DNA from 3 places in the Staphylococcus sp. GW823-FHT05F06 genome. Region 1 is predicted to be linked to each of the others. Evidence: predicted binding sites of a transcription regulator. Region 1 holds the regulator's gene; each other region holds the start of a gene.
What was found. Region 1 encodes Rex, which represses fermentation and respiration genes when NADH is low (regulators of the CRP and FNR family bind a similar motif). Its sites were predicted from a motif close to TTGTGAAATATTTCACAA; they were not measured.
Positions count from the first base shown of each region.

Region 2: arcA (arginine deiminase) is a predicted target of Rex. The motif match lies at 2,883-2,900, and genes of this name have one in related genera.
Region 3: AC1Q7N_RS01610 (citrate synthase) is a predicted target of Rex. The motif match lies at 1,739-1,756, and genes of this name have one in related genera.

Region 1 covers NZ_JBXAHW010000008.1:87,246-93,959, reverse strand. Annotated here, with positions in the region: gene AC1Q7N_RS07015 (ABC-F family ATP-binding cassette domain-containing protein) at 1-1,769, opposite strand, end outside; gene AC1Q7N_RS07010 (redox-sensing transcriptional repressor Rex) at 2,116-2,751, shown strand; gene AC1Q7N_RS07005 (PH domain-containing protein) at 2,890-3,171, shown strand; gene AC1Q7N_RS07000 (YeeE/YedE family protein) at 3,257-4,309, shown strand; gene AC1Q7N_RS06995 (sulfurtransferase TusA family protein) at 4,361-4,585, shown strand; gene AC1Q7N_RS06990 (ammonium transporter) at 5,005-6,255, shown strand; gene AC1Q7N_RS06985 (LacI family DNA-binding transcriptional regulator) at 6,391-6,714, shown strand, end outside.
Region 2 covers NZ_JBXAHW010000024.1:848-7,561, forward strand. Annotated here, with positions in the region: gene AC1Q7N_RS11095 (alpha/beta hydrolase) at 1-90, opposite strand, end outside; one part of gene AC1Q7N_RS11100 (IS6 family transposase) at 278-744, opposite strand; one part of gene AC1Q7N_RS11100 (IS6 family transposase) at 744-951, opposite strand; gene AC1Q7N_RS11105 (universal stress protein) at 1,224-1,655, opposite strand; gene AC1Q7N_RS11110 (arginine repressor) at 2,244-2,690, shown strand; gene arcA (arginine deiminase) at 2,959-4,194, shown strand; gene arcD (arginine-ornithine antiporter) at 4,280-5,701, shown strand; gene AC1Q7N_RS11125 (Crp/Fnr family transcriptional regulator) at 5,743-6,432, shown strand; gene argF (ornithine carbamoyltransferase) at 6,470-6,714, shown strand, end outside.
Region 3 covers NZ_JBXAHW010000002.1:14,384-21,097, reverse strand. Annotated here, with positions in the region: gene icd (NADP-dependent isocitrate dehydrogenase) at 1-504, opposite strand, end outside; gene AC1Q7N_RS01610 (citrate synthase) at 547-1,668, opposite strand; gene AC1Q7N_RS01605 (amino acid permease) at 2,016-3,374, shown strand; gene pyk (pyruvate kinase) at 3,755-5,512, opposite strand; gene pfkA (6-phosphofructokinase) at 5,536-6,504, opposite strand; gene AC1Q7N_RS01590 (acetyl-CoA carboxylase carboxyltransferase subunit alpha) at 6,682-6,714, opposite strand, start outside.

The DNA of each region.
Region 1 (6,714 bases):
ATTTGTCTTTCACAATGTTCAATTTGTCTTTCTAATTTACGTTGTTGTCTTTTTTGTTGCTTTTGACTGATATAGGTTGAAGTATTTGCGTCTTGATTTATCTCTTTATTTTCAAAATTATTTTGAGTTATTGTTTCATGTGCTTTGATAGCTGCAGCTTCTTCAGTTTTCTCAATATAATACTGATAATCTCCCAAATACATTTGGCCACCATTAATGTTTAAATCAAAAACTTTATTTGCAAGTTGGTTAATAAAATAACGATCATGTGATACAAAAATAATTGTGCCTTCAAAATCTTTCAATGCTTGTTCAAGCATTTCTTTAGAATCAATATCTAAATGGTTAGTCGGTTCATCTAAGATAAGAACATTATCACGTTGTAACATTAAAAGTGCTAATTGTAATCGTGCCTTTTCACCGCCGGATAAGTCATTGATAATTTTTTTTACGTCTTCTTGAACGAACAAGAAACGCCCTAATACTGCACGTACATCTTTTTCATTCATGTGTGGATATTGATCCCAAACATAATCGAGAATGGTTTTATTTGATTTAAATTCAGCTTGTTTTTGATCATAGTAACCAATTTGTAAATTAGCACCAAAGATAATTTGACCACCTAGTTTATGTTGTTTTTCAGCAATTGTTTTTATCAATGTTGTTTTACCAACACCATTTGGACCAATGATAGCTATATGATCCCCTTTAAAGACTTCGAGGTTTATAGGTAGTGTAATAGGTGAGTCGTAACCAATTTTTAAATCATGAATGTGCATCACATCATTACCAGTATTACGGTCGAAGCCAAATTGTATATTTGCACTTCTAGCATCTATCATAGGTTTATCAATACGTTCCATTTTTTCCAATGTTTTACGTCTACTCTTAGCCATGCCGCTTGTAGATGCACGAGTAATATTTTTTTCTACAAAGGTTTCTAAACGCTTGATTTCTTCTTGTTGCTTTTCAAATTCTTGCATGCGTTTTTCGTAATACTGATTACGTTGCTTTATAAATTGCTCATAGTTTCCTACATAGTGTTTTACATTTCCTAGAGCAACATCATAAACTTGAGTTACAATTTTATCTAAAAAATATCTATCATGACTGATAATCACAATTGCTCCTTTAAAGTACTTTAAGTAATCCTCTAACCACTTGGTTGTTTCCATGTCTAGATGGTTAGTTGGTTCATCAAGAAGGAGTAAATCGGGTTCTTTAAGTAACATTTGAGCAAGAGAAAGACGTGTTTTTTGACCACCACTAAAATCATTAATAGGCTTGTTGAAATCGCTTTCTGTAAAGTTAAGCCCGTGCAGGACTGTTTTAATTTTACTTTCATATTGATAACCATCTAATTGCTCATAACGATTCGTTAAAGTTTCATATTTTTCAATATGTGATTGATATTCATCGGACTCATAATCTTGTCCATTTCGTGCAAGCCAATCGGTTTCATCCTTAATTAAATTTTCAATTTTCTTTATATGTTCAAAAGGCTTAGACATTTCTTCAAAGACAGTAGCTTCTGAATTGAGAGTCATTTGCTGAGTTAAATAACTCATTGTTAAATTTTTGATTTTTGATATTTGACCACTATCGTAATTTTCCACACCTGCTATGATTTTCATTAATGTCGATTTACCAGCTCCATTACGACCTACTACGCCGATTCTTTCGCCAGTTTTCACCTCAAAATTAACATCTGTGAAGATATCTTCACCATCGAACGATTTGGAGATGTCATTAAGTTGTAAAAGTATCATTCGATTCTCACCTTTCTATGTATTTGAAATAGGTTTAAACTATATATAAAGTATTTGTTTTTGAATATTTAAATTTTTGTTAATTCTATATTATCGAATTTTAAATAGAAAAATAAATTGCGTACGTTATCTTGAAATGATGTTAAACTCAATTACTTCTATTCTACAGTATTCATAGAACACATGAAACTAGGATATTTATTTTTAAAAATTAATAATGTATAATGTTTAAGTATTCGTTGTATACAATTATTTGTATTATGAGATGACATTCAACATATGTTTTAACTCATTTACTGATTTTAATGATACATGCATAATATACGCGAAAAAGGGGGTTAGATATATGCCAGATGATTTTAAAATTCCTCGCGCTACGTTAAAACGTCTACCTTTATATTACCGATTTGTCAGTATTTTGAAAGGTAAAGGTATAGATCGTGTTAATTCTAAAACAATAAGTGAAGCACTACAAATTGATTCAGCTACAATAAGAAGAGACTTTTCATACTTTGGTGAATTAGGAAAAAAAGGATATGGATATAATATAGATAGTATGCTTGAATTCTTTAAATCAGAATTAAGTGAGAGCGATCAAATTAAAATTGCCATTATAGGTATCGGTAATTTAGGGCGTGCATTACTTACATATAACTTTTCAATACATGATGAGATGACAATTACTGAAGCTTTTGATATTAGACCAGATATTATAGGTGAGAATATCGGTGACGTTGTGGTAAAACATAGCGATGATATCAAAGCGACATTAGAATCAGAAGTTATTGATGTAGTCATTTTAACAACACCAGATAATGTGGCACAACAAGTAGCTGATGAACTTGTTAAAGCCGGTGTTAAAGGTATACTAAACTTTACGCCACGTCGAATTAAAACACCTCAAGATGTTCAAGTACATCATATTGATTTTGGTATAGAGTTACAATCATTATTGTTCTTCATGAAAAATTATAGTAAATAATTAATAAAAATCACTTTAACATAGTACTCTCAAGTGAGAGTGCTTTTTTTTAATTAAACAGTTACAATAGATTATAAATACGAAACTTTTTAACAAAAATTGTAAGTTGAAATTTATTGTAATGGGAGATTGAAACAAATGACTCAAGAAATAAATTGTAATTTCAAATCACATATTCCCAGAATAATGACAGTTCCCGGTATATTGTTAATACATGAAAATAAGTTGGAGTTTAAGGCATATAGTCAAAACAATAATCCATTCAATATTCAATTCGAACTCTCTAGCATTGTGCGGTATAGAATATCGAAAGGGTTATTAGGAAATAAATTGTTTATTTATTATTCTGATCAGGAGTGGTATAAATTTAGTAACTTATCTAAGAGTAACTTAAACAAACTCACAAAATATTTATATTAAAACATAAGAAATAAAATTAAGAATTTGCAAAATATAGTCCTTTCTACTATAATACCTTAGTATTTATATCGGAAAAGGTGATAAAATGGTGTGGACAATTATAAGCGGATTAGTCGTTGGCATATTGCTAGGATTTGTAATGCAGAGAACAAGATTTTGTTTAGCTGGTGGATTTAGAGATATGTACGTTCAAAAGAGTAACAAAATGTTTTATGCATTGCTTATTGCTATTACTGTCCAAAGTATTGGTTTACTTATTCTAAAGAACTTAAATATTATAGAGGTTCCAACAGAAACATTTCCAGTTATAGGAACTATTTTGGGATCCTTCGTTTTTGGAATAGGGATAGTATTAGCTGGAGGATGCGCGACAGGAACTTGGTATAGGGCTGGTGAAGGGTTAATTGGAAGTTGGGTGGCATTAATATTTTATGCATTGACTTCAGCCGTAACTAAAACTGGGGTACTTCTTCCAATAATGAATCAAATAAATAAACCGACGCAAGTCAGCACAAGTATGACGAGTACAACAGGTATACCACAATGGATTCTCGTCATGTTATTAACTGTAATTACAATATTTTTAGTTGTGAAAACAATTCGAAAACCTAAAATAATGGTGCCCCAACTTAAACAAAAATATAGTGGTATTAGACATTACCTATTTGAAAAAAGATATCATCCATTTGTTGCTGGCATTGCAATAGGTTTTATTGCTCTACTTGCTTGGCCTATGAGTGAATCTACTGGGAGAATGGGTGGCTTAGGTATAACAACACCTTCTGCAAATCTTGTAAATTATCTTATTTCAGGAGATTTAAAATTTATTGATTGGGGTGTGCTTTTGGTACTAGGTATATTCATAGGTTCTTATATAGCTGCAAAAGGGTCTAAAGAGTTTAGATGGAGATTGCCAGATATTAAGACAATTCGCAATAGTGCGCTTGGTGGCATATTTATGGGATTTGGTGCTTCAGTTGCAGGTGGTTGCTCTATCGGTAATGGTTTAGTAGAAACAGCTACAATGAGTTGGCAAGGATGGATTGCTTTAGCCTCTATGATTATTGGTGTTTGGTTTATGAGTTATTTTATTTTTGTAAAACCTATGAAAAAGTTACAACAAGTATCTCAAAGCTAAGATTGGTTATTCTAATGTGACATTAGATAAAATGAATGAGGAGGTATATCAATGGTATACGAATTAGGAACAGTAGGGATGGTTTGTCCATTTCCTTTAATAGAAGCACAAAAGAAAATGAATGAATTAAATCAAGGGGATGAATTGAAAATCGATTTCGATTGCACCCAGGCTACCGAAGCATTACCTAATTGGGCTGCAGAAAATGGATATCCAGTTACAAACTATGAGCAACTTGATGATGCATCATGGACGATTACTATTCAAAAGGCATAAAAACTTATAATTATAAAGTTGATAAAAAGATTTTTTAAGGATAGAAAATTAAGCAAATTTAATTATAGATTAGATTGACGAGAAAAAAGTTAAATTAAGTAGACATTAGCTATATCGTTGAAAGAAAGAGTTAAACTTGAAGACTGTTTTTAATTTAATGAAATTCGTTAGTATAATTATGATAGCCTGAGACAACAATCATTGTCCCAGGCTTATTTATTATTGTAGTGAGATAACTAAATCAAGATTATCTTTTTATTATACTCACTACTAACATGGTGTAACGAAAGTAATATGTTTTTTGTACTACGCTTATATATACAATGTAACTTAAAGTGACATACTGTGTAACATGACCTTACCTAATTTTGCTTTTTAAAAAAACACTCATTATGATGTTTTTAAAGGAAGTGGTAAGTATGAATATGAATGATACAATATTTCTATTTTTATGTACTCTATTAGTATGGTTAATGACACCAGGTTTAAGCCTTTTTTATGGGGGACTCGTACAATCAAAAAATGCTTTAAATACTGTAATGCAAAGTATGGTTGCCATTGTCATTGTCACATTTGTATGGATAATAATTGGTTTCTCTTTAAGTTTTGATGGAGGAAATCAATGGATAGGTGGTTTGAAGTTTTTGGGTCTTCATCATGTTGGTTTTGAAACTTCAAAAACTTTGAGTCCTCATATACCTCTCTCATTATTTATGTTGTTTCAAATGATGTTTTGTACAATTGCGGTATCTATTTTATCAGGTTCGATAGCCGAGAAAATGAGATTCATTCCTTATCTGATTTTTGTTAGTTTATGGGTTCTATTAATTTATAGCCCTGTTGCCCATTGGGTTTGGGGTGGTGGTTGGATTAGTAAAATTGGAGCAATAGATTATGCAGGTGGAACAATAGTTCATATAACATCAGGCGTATCTGGTTTAGTTCTTGGGATAATGATAGGTATAGGTAAGAAGAAAGAAAAACATACTCCCCATAATCTATTAATTACGCTTATAGGTGGTATATTAGTATGGTTAGGATGGTATGGATTTAATGTAGGCAGTGCATTTACATTCGATCACATAGCCATGATATCGTTTGTTAACACAGTTATTGGTGCAAGTGCAGGTGCTTTTGGTTGGTTAATCTTTGAATATATCTTGAAAAAGACTACAAGTTTACTAGGTCTTTTATCTGGAGCACTCTCTGGTCTTGTCGCTATTACACCAGCAGCAGGATACGTCAGTTATATGAGTGCTATGATTATTGCAATAATTGGTGGCATATGTTGCTATATCGTTATAAATTTAATTAAAGTAAAACTCCAATATAATGATGCACTTGATGCATTTGGTATTCATGGTGTAGGTGGTATCTTAGGAGCTGTGTTTACAGGAGTTTTTCAATCACATCAAATTAATAATGCGGTGCAGAATGGTTTTATCTATACAGCTGATTTTAAAATAGTAGTGATTCAACTTGGCGCGGCAATTGCAACTGTCGTTTTTAGCGCAATAGTTACATTTTTGATTGCTAGATTTATTAAAATTTTTACTCCTTTAGCTACAACTCAAGAAGAAGATAAAACAGGTCTTGATGCTATAGTACACGGTGAGAAAGCATATTTCTATGGAGAGCTAAATAAGTTTAATCGTCATATCAAGTTTTAAAATTTATATAAATGATAATCACCTAACACGTCAATTTATTTAATCGTATTTTAAACAATGATTTCAACTATTTAAAGCGTTGGTTCATATGGTAAAATAAAAAGGAATGATTGATGACGTGATAGGTGATTTTTTATGAAAAATATATCAGATATAGCAAAATTAGCTGGAGTATCGAAAAGTACTGTTTCACGCTTTTTAAATAATGGATCTGTGAGTCCAGCAACGAAAGAAAAAATAACTAAAATAATAGAAGAAAATAATTATCAGCCAAATCAATTTGCACAAAGCTTAAGAGCTCGACGTACCAATTTGATTGGAGCAATTATTCCGCGTATGAATTCATACGCTGTTGACGAAACGATTAAGGGTTTGGTACACCAATGTAATCAACATCGATATCAGTTATTATTAAATTACACAGGATTAGAAATAGATGGTGAAATTTCGGCACTAAAA
Region 2 (6,714 bases), on a different contig from region 1:
AATGATATTCGCTTTTGCATCTTGAATATCATTCACTTTCATATAAAGTTTTGTATTATCTTTTGACTCAATAAATTTTATATAATGCATTTTAACCTCTCCAATCAGCTTGATAAAATTATGATTCATTCATTTTTTTAATACCCCTAATTTTTGACCCAAATCAATGTTTGCAGTAATACTATATAAATTAACCCTTTAAGCCCATGTTTTTTATAGGTTCTGTTGCAAAGTAAAAAAATATAGCTAACCACTAATTTATCATGTCAGTGTTCGCTTAACTTGCTAGCATGATGCTAATTTCGTGGCATGGCGAAAATCCGTAGATCTGAAGAGACCTGCGGTTCTTTTTATATAGAGCGTAAATACATTCAATACCTTTTAAAGTATTCTTTGCTGTATTGATATTTTGATACCTTGTCTTTCTTATTTTAATATGACAGTGATCTTGCTCAATGAGGTTATTCAGATATTTCGATGTACAATAACAGTCAGGTTTAAGTTTAAAAGCTTTAATTACTTTAGCCATTGCTACCTTCGTTGAAGGTGCCTGATCTGTAATTACCTTTTGAGGTTTACCAAATTGTTTAATGAGACGTTTGATAAACGCATATGCTGAATGATTATCTCGTTGCTTACGCAACCAAATATCTAATGTATATCCCTCTGCATCAATGGCACGATATAAATAGCTCCATTTTCCTTTTATTTTGATGTACGTCTCATCAATACGCCATTTGTAATTAGCTTTTTATGCTTTTTCTTCCAAATTTGATATAAAATTGGGGCATATTCTTGAACCCAACGGTAGACCGTTGAATGATGAACGTTTACACCACGTTCCCTTAATATTTCAGATATATCACGATAACTCAATGCATATCTTAGATAGTAGCCAACGGCTACAGTGATAACATCCTTGTTAAATTGTTTATATCTGAAATAGTTCATACAGAAGACTCCTTTTTGTTAAAATTATACTATAGATTCAACTTTGCAACAGAACCTATATTTTGCTATAATTATTAAATTAATTGCCTTTGTGTTAGTATTCCCTGGATTACTAACACTTTGGTTAGCTGTTCTAAGTGATACAGGTGCAGCAATATTAGTTATATTAAATTCATTACGTTTATTAAAAAAATAAAAAAGCCTAAATACTCTCTCGATTTGTGAGAAAGTATTTAGGCTTTTTGAATTAATAAATTTCTTACTTCTTATGTTTATTTAACAATTAGTACTGGGACAGAACTTCTTTTAGCAATCTTATGTGTAACATCTCCTAAAACATGTTTAATATTCAAATCGACTCTATGATTACTCATAATTACTAAATCAAATTCACCATTATTTATATCTCCAGAAGTAATTTTTTCTAAGATTGTATCTTTAATATGCCCAAAATCTACATCTATTTTATATTGAATATCTCTTTTTTCTAATTCACGTAAAAATGGAGTGAGTTTTTTCTCTTTTTCTCTAATAATATCTTCTTTATGCTTATTATAATACTTGACACTAATTGCAAGATCATTTTCTGTTACAACGTGATAAATTACAACAACTGAATCTTCATCGGTGACTTTTTCTAAATAGTCAGGGATAGCACTAAAATCATTTTCGAAATCATAGGGTAATAATATATTTTTGAACATCTACACCAGCCTCCTATTACTTATTATTTAGATGTCTATTACTTATATATACCCTAAATATGTATGCTTATTCTCATATTCAAATTATTCAAATATATTCCTTATCATGTATTAGATTCTATTTTTTATATTATTTTTGTAATTCTTTGTATAAACCTATTTATTTATAAAGCGCTCTAATACATACCTAAATATCTTCAACTTATAAACTACTTTTTATTTCAATGCCTTTTTCCAAACTTCTTTTATGAGATATTGTGGTTATTACCTAACTCTCATTATTAATGTTATTATTTTATTTATACATAGTAAATGTAACTGTAAGACATTCTCACCTAACATGTTTTGTTATTACCTGACATTTACAATTTACACATTTCGCTATTATTACGCAAATTATTTTGATTTTATAATTATGATGACTATAATCTATTCTAATTAATCTCTCCTTTTAGGCATAAAATAATCTACTTATAATTAAAGCATCCACTATTTCAAAATTATTTGTAAATTGAGATTTATAAGTGATTTTTATACAGTTATTTAAAATCTATTTCATAATCAAAAATAATAAAGGGGGTAATAAAAATGAAAAAAGAAAAACGTTTAAATCTTATCTTAACTGTTATACAACAGAATCAGTTTAATAAAAAACAACAAATAGTGGATTACATGGCAAGACATTTTGGAGTTTACTATAGCTTGACAACTATTTCTCGTGACTTACAAGAATTAGAAATTTACAAAATCCCTGTTGAAAATAAAAAGTATATTTACAAGAAAATAAATCAAACAAATCAATTAAGTGCAAAAAAACAATTAGAAATATTTAGTGATGAGATTATTGAATTTATAACGCTAAATAACTATGTCTTAATAAAAACATCTCCTGGCTTTGCTCAAAGTATAAGTTATTACATAGATCAATTACAAATGAAAGAAATATTAGGAATTATTGGAGGTAACGATACTTTGATGATTTTGACTTCTTCAAATGAAATAGCAGAATTTGTTTGTTATCAATTATTCCCTTAAAAATTAAATGATTATATTAATAGGAATGATTACTAATACAAAAAAATGAGTAAAAAATCTTTTTGCTTGAATAAGATAAGGTTTTAACAATGAGATTTTTCAAATTATTCACTATTATATAGTACAAAATACATATTCATACAAAATTTTGCATTGAATAAATCTATATATGTGAAAACCCTCCCTAAACAATTGTGAATTAAATCACACGATGTTTTTTGAAAGCGTTTTATAATGTGAATGTAATAAAGCAAAGGAGGAATTTGAAATGGTACAAGGACCCATTCAAGTAAATAGTGAAATAGGCAAATTGAAAACTGTGTTGTTAAAAAGACCAGGAAAAGAATTAGAAAATTTAGTACCTGATCATTTAAGTGGTTTATTATTCGATGATATTCCCTACTTAAAAGTTGCACAAGAAGAGCATGACAAATTTGCTCAAACTTTGAGAGATGAAGGAATCGAAGTAGTTTATTTAGAAAAACTTGCAGCAGAATCTATTACTGAGCCAGAAGTACGCGAGAACTTCATAAACGACATATTAACAGAATCTAAAAAGACAATATTAGGTCATGAAACTGAAATTAAAGAATTCTTTTCAAAGTTATCTGACCAAGAACTTGTAAATAAAATCATGGCTGGCGTACGTAAAGAAGAAATTCAACTTGAAACAACCCATTTAGTAGAATATATGGATGATAGATATCCATTTTACTTAGATCCAATGCCCAACCTTTATTTTACAAGAGATCCCCAAGCTTCAATTGGTAGAGGAATGACAATTAACAGAATGTATTGGAGAGCACGACGTAGAGAATCTATTTTTATGACATATATACTGAAACATCATCCAAGATTTAAAGATAAAGATGTACCAGTATGGTTAGATCGTAACTCACCATTTAATATTGAAGGTGGAGATGAATTAGTATTATCGAAAGATGTTTTAGCTATTGGTATATCAGAACGTACATCAGCTCAAGCAATAGAAAAGTTAGCACGTAATATTTTCAAAGATGCAAACACAAGTTTTAAAAAAATCGTAGCTATTGAAATACCTAATACACGTACATTTATGCACCTAGATACAGTACTAACTATGATTGACTACGATAAGTTTACAGTACATGCAGCAATATTTAAAGAAGAAAATAATATGAATATATTTACCATAGAACAAAATGATGGTAAGGACGATATAAAAATTACTCGTTCTAGCAAGTTACGTGAAACACTTGCTGAAGTTTTAGAAGTAGAAAAAGTGGACTTTATTCCAACAGGTAATGGCGACGTTATTGATGGTGCACGTGAACAATGGAATGATGGCTCAAACACATTATGTATTCGACCAGGGGTTGTGGTGACATACGATCGCAACTATGTATCAAACCAACTTTTACGCGACAAAGGAATTAAAGTGATTGAAATTACTGGTAGTGAACTTGTACGTGGACGCGGAGGCCCAAGATGTATGAGTCAGCCGTTATTTAGAGAAGATATTTAAATTTGAAAGGTGGTAAAAGTCACAAGTAATTCATTCATTAAATCAAATAACAAGATTTTTACCACCTTTATTAGGGGAGATTAATATGGATGAAAATAAATTAGGTAAAACTTCCTTAATTGGTTTAGTCATAGGCTCTATGATAGGCGGTGGTGCATTCAATATCATCTCAGATATGGGTGGCCAAGCTGGTGGACTTGCAATAATTATCGGTTGGATAATAACTGCTATTGGTATGATTTCTCTTGCTTTCGTATTTCAAAATTTAACAAATGAGCGACCAGATCTTGATGGAGGAATTTATAGTTATGCTCAAACAGGGTTTGGAGATTTTATTGGTTTTTCAAGTGCTTGGGGATATTGGTTTGCAGCATTTCTAGGTAATGTGGCTTATGCAACCCTATTAATGTCAGCTGTGGGTAACTTTTTCCCTATATTTAAAGGAGGTAACACACTTCCAAGTATTATCATAGCATCAATTTTATTATGGGGTGTACATTTTTTAATACTTAGAGGTGTAGAAACTGCAGCGTTTATAAATAGTATTGTTACAGTAGCTAAATTAATACCTATATTTCTAGTTATTATATGCATGATAGTTGTATTCAACTTCAGTACTTTTAAATCCGGTTTTTATGGTATGACTAGTGGAAGTGTTGGCGTTTTTAGTTGGGGAGATACAATGGCACAAGTAAAAAGTACTATGTTAGTAACTGTATGGGTATTCACAGGGATTGAAGGAGCCGTTGTCTTTTCTGGACGTGCAAAGTCTAAAAAGGATGTAGGAACTGCTACCGTTATTGGTTTGATTTCTGTGCTAGTCATTTATTTCTTAATGACTGTACTAGCCCAAGGTGTCATTCAGCAGAACCAAATTTCAAAACTTGCTAATCCATCAATGGCACAAGTATTAGAACATATTGTAGGTCATTGGGGTTCAGTGTTAGTTAATATAGGCTTAATTATCTCTGTTTTAGGAGCTTGGTTAGGATGGACATTACTAGCTGGTGAATTACCATTCATTGTAGCTAAAGATGGACTTTTCCCGAAATGGTTTGCTAAAGAAAATAAGAATAAAGCTCCGGTCAACGCTTTAATTATTACTAATATATTAGTTCAGTTATTTTTAATTAGTATGTTGTTTACAGATAGTGCCTATCAGTTTGCGTTTTCACTTGCATCAAGTGCAATCTTAATTCCATATACACTCAGTGCTTTTTACCAGGTTAAATATACTATTCAAAATAAATCTAAAGCTAATTTAAAACAATGGATAATAGGAATTATTGCATCTATTTACACAATTTGGTTGGTTTATGCAGCTGGATTAGATTATTTACTATTAACGATGTTGTTATATATACCTGGATTACTCGTATACAGCTACGTACAAAGGGATAATAACAAACATTTGACAAAATTGGATTATACGTTATTCATATTCATCATTGTACTTGCAATAATAGGAATAGTTCGTTTGATTACAGGTAATATTTCTGTATTTTAAGTTATGATTTAAACTAAGTAATTTTTAAGGGGTTTATAGTTATGTATGAAGAAAATATTTATATTAAAAATTCAGAATATGAATTTGATAATAATCTTAAACAATTAGCATCATACTTAAATATTCCTGTTAGTATTGTTAGACCTTATAAAGAGGATTTAACACTTTATCAATATAAAAAAGGACAAGTCATATATCATTCAACTGATCAAATAAAATTTGTATACTTTTTAGTAAATGGTTGTATTTTACATGAATCTTCTAATATTACTGGTGACAATTATTTAAGATTAAGTAAAGACGAAAATATATTTCCAATGAACTTCATATTTAATGAAACCCCTGCACCATATGAAATATGTACAGCTTTGACAGATTGTAAAATATTAACTTTACCGAAAGATTTACTTGAGTATTTATGTAGAAAGCATAATGAAATATTTGAAAGTCTCTTCAAGAAACTTAATGAGACTATTCAATTTCAAGTAGAATATATTATGGCGTTAAGAGCTAATTCAGCTAAAGAAAGAATTGAAAGAATACTACAAATTTTATGCCTTTCAATTGGGGATGATAATGGAGAATTCTATGAATTAAAACAAATTATGACTGTTCAATTAATAAGTAATTTATCTGGACTTAACAGAAAAACTACTGGTGAAATAATCAGAGAATTAAAAATAGAAAATATTATATATCAAGATAAAAGAAATTGGATTATAAAAAAATAACATGAATAAAATATTAATTGAAAAGGAGATATTCAAAATGAAAAATTTAAGAAATAGAAACTTTTTAACTTTGTTAGACTTCACACAAAAAGAAATGGAATTTTTACTTAATTTATCTGAAGATCTTAAACGCGCAAAATATGCAGGAATAGAACAACAAAAAATGAAAGGTAAAAATATCGCTCTACTTTTTGAAAAAGATTCAACACGCACTCGATGTGCATTTGAAACAGCGGCTTATGATCAAGGTGCACATGTAACATACCTTGGGCCAACAGGTTC
Region 3 (6,714 bases), on a different contig from region 1:
GAAATCTATAACTTTTTTTACTTCTGATGTACCTTGTTTAAATTCTATCCCTGCATATATATCTTCGGTATTTTCACGGAAAATAACCATATCAACATCTTCAGGTCGCTTAACTGGTGAAGGAACGCCTTTGAACCAACGTACCGGACGTAAACAAGTGAATAAATCTAACTCTTGTCTCAGTGCTACGTTTAATGAACGAATTCCACCACCAATTGGAGTTGTTAAAGGACCTTTAACAGCAATTAAATATTCTTTGATTGTTTCTAACGTTTCTTGTGGCAACCATTCTCCAGTTTCATCATAAGCTTTTTGACCTGCTAAGACTTCTTTCCATTCTATACGTTTTTCTCCATTATACGCTTTTTCAACAGCAGCATCGATTACTCGGCTAGCTGCTTTCCAAATATCTGGTCCAATACCATCACCAATAATAAACGGAATAATAGGTTCATTAGGTACATTTAAACCATCTTTACTCTGTGTTATTTTTTCTGCAGACATACAATTAACCTCCATATTTTAAAGTTATAATACTAATTTATTTTATGGTCTTTCTTCAATAGGCACATATTTACGATTTTGTTCACCTATATATTTAGCTCTTGGTCGCATAATTCTATTGTCTCGATATTGCTCTAAAATATGAGCAATCCAGCCAGAAGTACGACTTACTGCAAATATTGGTGTGAATAAGTCATGTGGAATATTCATACTATGATAGACTGTAGCACTAAAGAAATCGACATTAGGAATAAGTCCTTTTTCTTCTTTCATTCTCTTCTCAATGGCTAATGACATTTCAAACAGTTCACTTTGCCCTGTTTCTTCAGTGATTTTACGGCTCATTTCTCTTAAATATTTAGCTCTTGGATCACCATCTTTATAAACACGATGACCAAAGCCCATAATTTTATCTTTATTTGCAAATCTTTCATCTAAATAGTGATCTACATTATCAATGCTTCCTATTTCTTTAAGCATTGACATCACTCGTTCATTTGCACCACCATGTAATGGTCCTTTTAATGAACCAATAGCTGCAACAACACCTGAATACATATCTGATAATGAAGATACTGCGCAACGTGCCGTAAATGCAGATGCGTTAAGTTCATGATCAGCATGTAAAATTAATGCCTTATTAAATGCTTCAACTTCAACTTCTGTTGGTAGTTCTCCCCTTAACATATATAAGAAATTTGATGCATAACTAAGTTCAGAATTAGGTTTGACAGGTTCTTTACCGTCTCTAACTCTAGCGAAAGCCGTTACTAAAGAAGCGATTTTAGCTTGAATACGAATAGCTCTATCATATTTATTCTCATCAGATTCATTTTCCGCTTCTGGATCAAAATGAGCTACATATGATACTGATGTACGTAGAGCAGTCATTGGATGTACATGATCCGTCACATACTCCTCAAAGTGCTTGTATACTCTATTATTAAGAGTCATATAAGCAAATAATTTTTCTTTTAATTCATTTAACTCATTTTCATTAGGAAGTCTATAATTCCATAGTAAAAAAATTATTTCTTCAAATTGCGCGTTTTCTGCGAGATCGTCAATATCATAGCCCGCATATGTTAACTGACTGTCAATTATTGAGCTAATTTTAGTTTCAGCTGCAATAACCCCTTCTAAACCTCTTTTTAATTCTGCCATGATAAATTTCCCCTTTACTGTTTCTTTATGAAATGGCTTTCAATAAATATTATAGCTAAATTCAAACAATTTGTGAAACATTAAAAACATTCTCATATCAGTACGAGAAAAATGTCTAGTCGCCACTTATAATATTTTTCTTCTAAAACCCTTAACAACACGGGTTTTCCAAAACTTATCTCGTCCAAAAAATCACATTTCATTATGTCTTTTCGTTTAGTTATCAAGAATGATTAATAAATATTAATAATGATTATGGTGAATTTTCACACTTTTTTTCGAAAAGAATTGTATAAATTGCATTATAAGTGCATAATATATATATCTTATAGTAAGGGAGTTGTCTTATGGCTGAGAATTTACAAAGAGAATTGAGCAATAGACATGTTCAATTAATTGCCATCGGAGGTGCTATAGGAACTGGTCTGTTCCTAGGTGCCGGACAAACTATCGCAATGACTGGTCCCTCAATATTACTTACTTATATTATTATAGGGTTCATGTTATTTATGTTCATGCGTGGATTGGGAGAAATTATTATTCAAAATACGAATTTCAAATCTTTTGCTGACGTGACCAACACATATATAGGACCGTTCGCAGGATTTGTAACGGGTTGGACTTACTGGCTATGTTGGATTATTACTGGTATGGCTGAAGTGACTGCAGTTGCCAAATATATAAGTTTTTGGTTCCCAGACATACCTAATTGGATTAGTGCTTTATTCTGTGTACTTATTCTAATGTCTTTCAATTTATTAAGTGCAAAGTTGTTTGGTGAGCTTGAATTCTGGTTCGCAATCATTAAAATAGTTACAATCATTGCTTTAATCGTTATAGGTGTAATCATGATTTTATTCGCATTCAAGACACCATTTGGTAACACAAGTTTAACTCATTTGTATCAACATGGAATTTTTCCAAAAGGAGCTTCTGGATTCTTTATGTCATTCCAAATGGCATTGTTCTCATTTGTTGGTATTGAAATGATTGGTGTTACTGCAGGAGAGACAAAAGATCCAGAAAAAACTATACCTAAAGCTATCAATAGTGTACCTATTAGAATTTTAATCTTTTATGTTGGTGCATTAGCAGTCATCATGTCCATTATTCCATGGGATAAAGTAGATCCAGATAATAGTCCATTCGTTAGATTGTTTGCATTAATTGGTATACCGTTTGCAGCAGGAATAATTAATTTCGTTGTTTTAACAGCTGCTGCCTCTTCATGTAACAGTGGTATTTTCTCAAACAGCAGAATGCTTTATGGACTTTCAAACCAAAATCAAGCACCACCAACATTTGCTAGTACTAATAAACACGGTGTGCCACATAAAGCGATCATTGCATCATCAGCTTTATTGTTAATTGCAGCACTACTGAATTACATATTCCCTGATGCAACACTTGTATTTACTTATGTTACTACGATTTCTACAGTATTATTTGTTGTGGTTTGGGCATTAATTATTATTGCTTATATTAACTATAGTCGTAAAAATCCAGAACTTCATAAGAAAGCGACATATAAACTACCAGGCGGTCAATACATGGGATACCTTATACTTATTTTCTTTGTTTTTGTATTTGCCTTGTTATTTATAAATGTTGATACAAGAAGAGCGATTTACTGCACGCCTATTTGGTTTATTTTATTAGGTTTAATGTACTTAAGATACAAAAAAGCTGATAAAGAATCACGATAAAATTTACATCGACACTTAGTAATTTCTCATTACTAGTGTCGATTTTTTAATTCATCTGAGTGATATACTTTCCTTACTTTCTACTGATTAACGTCATCTAGAAGCCTCTAACCTTATCATGTCAATTTCTACAATCATTATCTTTCAATCAATCATTCTTTTATTACTTTTATTATTCAAATAAAGATGACATTTGGTGTTCTACTTTAAAATCAATAATTAGTGTTATAAAAGGTTGATTTAATCATTTTTAATTTCAATAATCAACTCCCCTAAATAATAAGAGCCTGGAACATAAATCAATGTTCCAGGCTCTCTTATGAATAGCTTTAAAGCTTTGTGATTATCAAATCTTCTTTTTTAATTTATCATTTGTTAAATTAAAGGACGTTAGCATAACCTTCAAACACTTTACCTTGTGACGCATCTAAAGTCACTAACATATCATTTTTAATTTCTTTGGTTGCTTGTTCTACACCAACAACAGTAGGTATGCCTTTTTCTAAACCTATAATTGCGCTTGGTGAAGTAATACCATTTTCTTCTGTAATTAGACCTATAGCTTTTTCAACATATGGTACTAATGTTTCATCAACAGAATTTGTAATAATAACTTTATCAGATAAATCTTTACCTTCTAAATCACTAGCACTATCTGCGACAATTGCATGGCCTACAACAGATCCTCTACCAACACCTTGACCTTTAGCAATCTCATCACCTACTAAGTGGATTTTCATCATATTTGTAGTTCCTTTTTCTCCAGTAGGTACACCAGCAGTAATAATAATTAAATCTCCGTTTGAAACTCTACCAGTTTCTACTGCTGTTGCTACAGCATTATTTAGTAAAGCATCAGTTGTTTTACGTCCTTCTTTAACGACCGGATTTACTCCCCATACAATTGCACATTGTCTAGCAGTTTTTTCGCTAGGTGTTACAGCAATGATATCTGAATGTGGACGATATTTAGAAATCGTACGTGCTGTTGAACCACTTTCAGTTGCTGCTACAATAGCTTTTACATTTAAGTTTAAGGCAGTATGTGCAACAGAAACACCAATTGCATTTACTAATGAAGTTTCAACTAATTTAGTACGATCACTTAATAATTTTTTATAGTCTTGCGCTGCTTCAGCAGAAACTGCAATATTACGCATAGTTTTAACAGCTTCTTCAGGATATTGACCTGCTGCAGTTTCACCTGATAACATTACCGCGTCAGTACCATCGTATATTGCATTAGCTACGTCACTTGCTTCTGCACGTGTCGCACGTGGATTACGTTGCATAGAATCAAGCATTTGAGTCGCAGTAATTACAGGTTTTCCTAATTTATTACATTTTCTAATTAAATCTTTTTGAACCATTGGTACGCTTTCTGGCGGAATTTCAACACCCATATCACCACGTGCTACCATTAATCCATCAGATACTTCAAGAATTTCTTCAATATTATCGATACCTTCTTGGTTTTCAATTTTAGGGAAAATTGTTATTTCTGCTTTTTCTTCTTCAAGAATTTGACGGATATCTAAAACATCACTTGGACGTCTTACAAAACTTGCAGCTATAAAGTCTACATTTTCCTTTATACCAAATCTGATATCATCGGCATCTTTATCAGTGATACCAGGTAAATTAACTTTAACACCAGGTAAGTTAACACCTTTTTTATTTTTTAATTCACCAGTATTTAAGATATCACATTTAACTTCGCCTTTATCTTTGTTAATTTCTTTGACTTGAAGTTCAACTAAACCATCATCTAATAGTATATATGATCCAATATTGACATCATTGATTAGATTTTCATATGTTACAGAGAATTTTTCAGGTGTTCCTTCAACTTCATTCATGCTTACAATGACTTCTTTGCCTTTTTCTAAAACAATAAGTCCATCTTTCATATTGTGAGTACGAATTTCTGGCCCTTTAGTATCCAATAACAAGCCAATTGTTTTATTTAAACGTTTAGCAACTTTACGAATTGTATCAATTCTTGCTTTATGTTCTTCATGACTACCATGTGAGAAATTTAAACGCGCAACGTTCATTCCTGCATTCATTAGTTTTTCGAGCATTTCCTCTGATTCTGAAGCTGGTCCTATTGTACATACAATTTTAGTCTTTCTCATTTTTATAATCCTCCCAAATAAATTTAAATTGATAATTCTTTTGCTAATTCATACATTTGACTATTAAATTTGCGATCACTTTCAGCAAAAATTTCATCAAACGGCGTAGAAGTTAATTGATTATTTCTAATGCCAACACCTTTAGCTGTCTCGCCTTGTTTTAATAGTTCAACAGCATATCCACCAAGTCGAGAAGCTAATACTCGATCAGCACCAGATGGGCTACCGCCACGTTGAATGTGACCTAACACTGATACTCGTGTATCAATGTTAATATACTTCGTTAACTCATCTGCACATTCTTGGCCGCTCATACAACCTTCTGCAACCATAACGATAGAATGTTTTTTTCCTCTTTTAATACCCTGTTCAATCTTTTCAGCTACATCCTTAATATCTGTATTGACTTCTGGTAAAACAATCGTTTCAGCACCTACAGATAATCCAGCCCATAAAGCTAAATCTCCACAATCACGCCCCATAACTTCAACAATAAACGTTCTTGCGTGACTTGATGCCGTATCTCTAATCTTATCGACTGATTCAATAATAGTGTTTAATGCAGTATCAAAACCAATTGTAAAATCTGTACCATTAATATCATTATCAATTGTACCAGGAATACCAATTGTTTGAATTTCTTTACATTCCTCACTAATTCGTTGTGCCCCTCTATAGCTGCCATCTCCTCCAATAACAACTAAACCTTCGATACCACGTTTACGTAAATTCTCAATAGCTTTCTTACGTACATCCTCTTCTTTGAACTGAGGGCACCTTGCGGAAAAGAGGAAAGTTCCTCCTCGTTGAATTGTATCCCCTACTGAACCCAATTCAAGCTTATGAATATCATCATCAAGTAAACCTTGGTAACCTTGATAAACACCATAAACTTCAATATTATTGTAAATTGCTGTCCGAGTCACTGCACGAACAGCAGCGTTCATACCCGGAGAATCTCCTCCGCTAGTTAAAACTGCAATCTTCTTCATGACGACATACCTTTCCTTAACTAGATTTATCTTCAACTCTAAATTACCATAAATTTTTTTAACGTTCCATTAAAAGAAAGACAATTCATAGATGTAAACGTTTTAAAAATGTAATTTTTATTACAACATAAAAAAAAGAGCTAAAAGCCTAACAATTAGACTAATAGCTATACAAAATTACTCCACAACTGAACCAATTTTTCTAAATTT